2 regions of the Rhodopirellula sp. J20-39 genome follow, and region 2 is predicted to be linked to the other one. Evidence: riboswitches for the same ligand, from Rfam matches in the RefSeq annotation. Region 2 holds a riboswitch; the other holds the start of a gene.
What was found. A riboswitch is a leader RNA that binds a small molecule or an ion and turns the genes downstream of it on or off. The one in region 2 is predicted to bind cobalamin.

Region 1 (2,398 bases), 620 kb from region 2:
GGTCAGTGACCCACCGCTGCCCAGTGACACGATGCTTCCGGGCAATCCTTCGGCTGGGCCGAGTGCGTTGCTGGATTGCTTCCAAGTCTCGGTGAGGTTGGCACCTTCGGTGTAATTGGTGACCGAAGTGGCCCAGCCCACGATTGCCGAATCATCTTTGGCGATCGCCGTGGAACCGACTTGGCCGGCGGCAGGGGCATACGGTCCCGCAGCAAGCAATTGGCGGTTTTCCAAGGATTGCACTAGCAAACGACGCGACACTGGACGGCGCGATGCGGTTTGACGACGAGTAATCGCTTGACGGTTTTTGAATCGCTTATGCATGTTGATTATTCAAGGTGATAGGTTTCGTGGCCGTTGCGCGTGCAAAAGGCCGCCAGGATTTCGAGGTCGATGTGGTCTGTCAAAAAGTAAGTCGATCCATCACATCGAAGTGACATCACGCCGGTCGGATGAAAACTGCGCATGTCGTTTTCAAAGACGGGTGCTTGATTGATGCCAAAGGCTTGGTCGAACAAATTGCGCCCGTTGATCCACTGACCATCGGGGAACGCAGCGTCTTCAGCGATCATCACGGTGTTGGAGCTGCCATCGAGAATGTCTCGGAAACCCAACGCACGATCGTGCAGCATCATTCCGTTAGGAGGCGTGTTCCGCGATACGATCCGTTCGCCATAGATGCCGCCATAATCGGTGACACCCATGCCGCCAATACGAGGTTCGGATCGCGGCGTGGACGGACAGATATAGGCCGCCACCATTTCGGCTGCCGCGTCTAGGTTGGCGGGGTCGTCAAACGGTCGATTGAAATCGATCCGCTCGGCCAACGCCGCCTGTTCCAGGTACGGCAAGATGAATGCGGACCAAGCGAATTGTTTTCCATCGGCCACTTGCGGTCGAACTTCGATGGCGCCAGGTGGGAACTTTCCAAAGGCGGCGTGATAGTTATGTAGGCCAAGGCCGATCTGGTGCAAGTTGTTTTGACAGGACGCTCGCCGCATCGCTTCGCGGGCGGCCTGGACGGCTGGTAACAACAGCCCAACGAGGACGCCAATGATTGCGATCACGACCAACAGCTCGACTAGAGTGAAGGCGGATCGACAGCGACGAGAGTGCACTGAAAGCATTGCGGACAAGATCACAGAACGATTTGTGCGATGACAGGCAGCGCCCATCAAAGTACAGATTCATCCCAACAGGAAAGGAAAAAGTTCCTGACGTTGACCTCACCCAAGAAGGTCGCCCAGAGCGATACCACGATCACCCAAAGCAGACGTCCAATACAAGGTAGGTCTTCTGACTCCCGATGCTTCCCACGTCTCGCCTTCTCGCCGCGAAGATCGGAGTGCTGTGAGCACTCGCAACCGGACCGGCAATGGCCAAGAAGAGATTTGGGTCCAGAACACGAATTGGCAAGCCACTAAAATCAGCAAACCATCCCGTCTTCAGGGCATCGGATACAGCGGCCGGGCCGTCTCGGAATCTCACCGAAGTTCCCTGTTCTCGTGACAATCAAGCTTGATCGCCACGGCACCCAGTATCGTTAGGTAAGGAGTATTGATAGATGGGGATCCGATGTCAACGCAAAACATTTCAGCGGTTCGCGTTGGTCGAAGTCTGCGATTGTTTAGAAAACGGTGACATTTACGGCCAATTTGCTCACTTTGGGGAGTGGGGGCCGGCGTTCGCTACTTGGTCCGGCGGCGTGGATCGGCACGCAGTGGGTAAACGTGGGCCTGGAATTTCCCGTTGAGGGCGTCAGACTGTTGGGCGGCTTAACAGGACATTTTGGTCTAAGGAGGGTCTAGCCCGTTCGAATGAAGAATATCGATGCGGCGGAAGACCATTCGCCTTGGCCAATGCGAAGGTTCGATGGTGTGAAGGTTGGATGAATTGTCCGTCAATTGGTTGCTGCGATCACGACCGATGGGCGTATAGTACGGCGAAGAACGGCTGCGTTTGGGGTGATCGCCCCCGAATCTTTTGCATGGCTTTGCGAGATTCTATTGGTCAGTTAGCGTGACGCCCGAAATCGGCACCTACTGAAATTCCTGGTTCCCGCCTCCTGTCCCGCAACTTCTGAGATGCTCGTTTGGTGAACACGCTTTTCCTGCCTGAACTTCGCGAGATGCTTGCCTTCGGCCAAGAAGCTGAATTGCAAGAGTTTTGTGTTGCCCTGAATGCTGGTCGAACGGCAGAATTCATGGAGGGGCTCAACGACAAAGAAGCCTGGCAGGTCTTGCAGTATGCGTCGCCGGATCGTCGTGCCGAGATCTTTGGCTATTTCGACGAAGAGCGACAACTGGCGATGCTGATTGCCGAACCAGCAGACGAAACCTCGCTGTTGATCGAAGAGATTCCCGAGGATGACCGGGTTGACCTGATTCATGAGTTGCCG
Region 2 (2,398 bases):
CCGCCAGCCCATTTGGACAGCATGGCATTGTCGCCCACACATTTAAAAATGTGATGCAAGTCGTCTTGGATCGTGGTCAGGTAGCAACTGCTAAGTTGTGGGTGTGGGGTGCCGGAGTTGAAAAGGGTTGGGGTAGCGCTGGTGAACCGCATCGACGAAAGCAGGTCATAAAACTCGATCGCCCGTTCTTCGCGGTTTTCGCTTTCAGCCAATGCAAGTCCCATCGCGACTCGCATCCAGAAATACTGGGGCGTTTCGATGCGGCGACCTTCGATGTGCAGCAGATAACGATCGAAGATGGTTTGCATCCCGAGATACCGGAACCGAGCATCACGCTCTGGTTTCAGTGCAGTCGCGATTCGATTGATGTCAAATCCGCGGAGATCATTCGATAATCGCTTGGCACGCACGCCTTCGATCACGTAGTGCTCGAAGTGGTCGCGGTAGGTGTCGGTGAAGCCCTCGTCGAATTGCGTTTTGCCTAATGATTGACGGTAAACGATCGAGCGTTGCAATTGCGCGGCGAGAGCGTCGTAAGCGGGATCTCGTTCGATGCGGCTACGGGTGGACAGCACCAGGGCTCGCGTGACATCGTCGGGCGTCATTCCATCAAACGCACCTCGAACGACTTCGGCGACGATCGCATCAGTGTCAACTTCCGGAAGCTTGGACTCGGGACATTTCGACAGGAAACGCGTGATTCGGCTTTCGTCGAATGGGACGCGGACGCCGGGTTCCAGTTCCACACGGACTCGGGGTTCGGCGTTGTGGGGTGCGTGTAGGTTTTCGTCTAGCGAATCCAACGCGGTGTCCGTCCCACGAATGGCTCGGATACGTGCGTGTTCGGTGCGGTAAAGGATGTAGCGGCGGGCAACACGGAAGTGTTCCCGTTTCATCAAACCGATTTCGACGATGTCTTGGATCTGTTCCACCGTTACGGGCGAATTGCGTTGGGGGTGTACGATCATATCTTCGATTTGCGCCACGATTTGCATGATGTGGTCGATCACGTCGCTGGCCAGTGGTTGTCCATCGGCGAGGTTGAGTTCGGCTCGAAACGCCTTTTCGATCGCGGTTTGAACTCGCCGAGAATCGAATTCAATTTCGCGACCGTCTCGTTTGCGAACCATTCCGGTACGTGTGTTTTCCGCTGAAGATTCCATGCGGTGACTCCCTTTTGACGGAGTGGTTGCGCAGCGGCACCCGGACCCCGTTTTCCGTTGAATGCTGGATTCCGATTCTCAGAGCGCGCAAACGCACCTGGCTAGCGAATCAAGAACTGACACAAGAACAAACCCAGACAACTCACAATGGATGCTTTGTTGTCGCAACGATCGCCCCAATCCGAGAGGGCATCCAAATCGCCTATTTCGTGGTAGGTCTTCTGACTCACTGCCGATCAAAGTTCGTTGCCTTCTCATTCGCTTGATCGCGAACAATGGCACTTCCAAAGAAGAAATTTTGACTTGCAACCCGAAGGTTGCGGCAGTTCACAGCGGCTGGACCATCCCGGAATTTCACCGGAGTTCCCTGTTCATGAATCGTGCCAGAAGCACGGCTCATCACCACGAACGCCCCAACCATATCGGTTGAAATCGCTTCGTCAAGCGGAAGCGTTTGGGGGATCTGGTTTCAGTCCTGTCAGCACGCCAAAAGGATTAATGCCGAAGCGCTTCGGCGGGGGACAATTTGGAGGCGGCGAAGGCGGGAAGCAGTCCACCCAGGAATCCGACGACGACGGCGATCAAGAGTCCCTGCATGACGACACCGGTGCGGATCTTTCCTTCGATCAATCCGTTGACCGCCGGCATGTGTGTCAGCATCGCCACCAGGAAGAAGGCGACCGCGATGCCAATGAAGGCACCGATCAAACTCAATAAGATGGATTCGAGCAAGACCATTGAAACGATTCGTTTGCGAGTCCAGCCGATCGCGCGCAGCAGTCCAATTTCGAGCGTCCTTTCTTGGATCGACATGAACATGGTGTTCAGTACGCCAACACTGCCGATGATGGTCGCAACCATCGACGTGAGCCAAGCCATGGCAACGGCAAGTTGGATTTCCGATAGCGATTCAACATGTTCGCGGGTGGGGCGAACTTTGACTTCGGGTTCCATCGCCTCGACGTCCGCAGCGATTCGGTCCATTTGATCTCGGTCGGATGCATCGGTGGTGATGATGCTGAAACCGGACACCTCGCCTTCGCGTCCCATCAACCGTTGCAGTTCGCCAACGGAGACAACCAACGATCCGTTTTGAAGCACGTTGAAACTCTCATAGATGCCGATCACTTCGTAAGCTTCGCCCTCGACGATTTCAAGTGTTTCGCCCACTTCTTTGCCTAGCGTCTCGGCCAGCGTGACGCCGACCATCACGGCGCGTTCGTCGGACTTTAGCA

Region 1: linked by a shared signal. The riboswitch ahead of ACR3ZL_RS26570 (DUF1559 family PulG-like putative transporter) and the one ahead of ACR3ZL_RS01265 (ribonucleoside-diphosphate reductase subunit alpha) in region 2 are both predicted to bind cobalamin.

The regions. Positions count from the first base shown of each region.
Region 1 covers NZ_CP195123.1:7,327,592-7,329,989, reverse strand. The annotation lists gene ACR3ZL_RS26575 (DUF4465 domain-containing protein) at 1-324, opposite strand, end outside; gene ACR3ZL_RS26570 (DUF1559 family PulG-like putative transporter) at 330-1,127, opposite strand; cobalamin riboswitch at 1,270-1,553, opposite strand; gene mgtE (magnesium transporter) at 2,093-2,398, shown strand, end outside.
Region 2 covers NZ_CP195123.1:374,726-377,123, forward strand. The annotation lists gene ACR3ZL_RS01265 (ribonucleoside-diphosphate reductase subunit alpha) at 1-1,163, opposite strand, end outside; cobalamin riboswitch at 1,358-1,585, opposite strand; gene ACR3ZL_RS01270 (ABC transporter permease) at 1,659-2,398, opposite strand, start outside.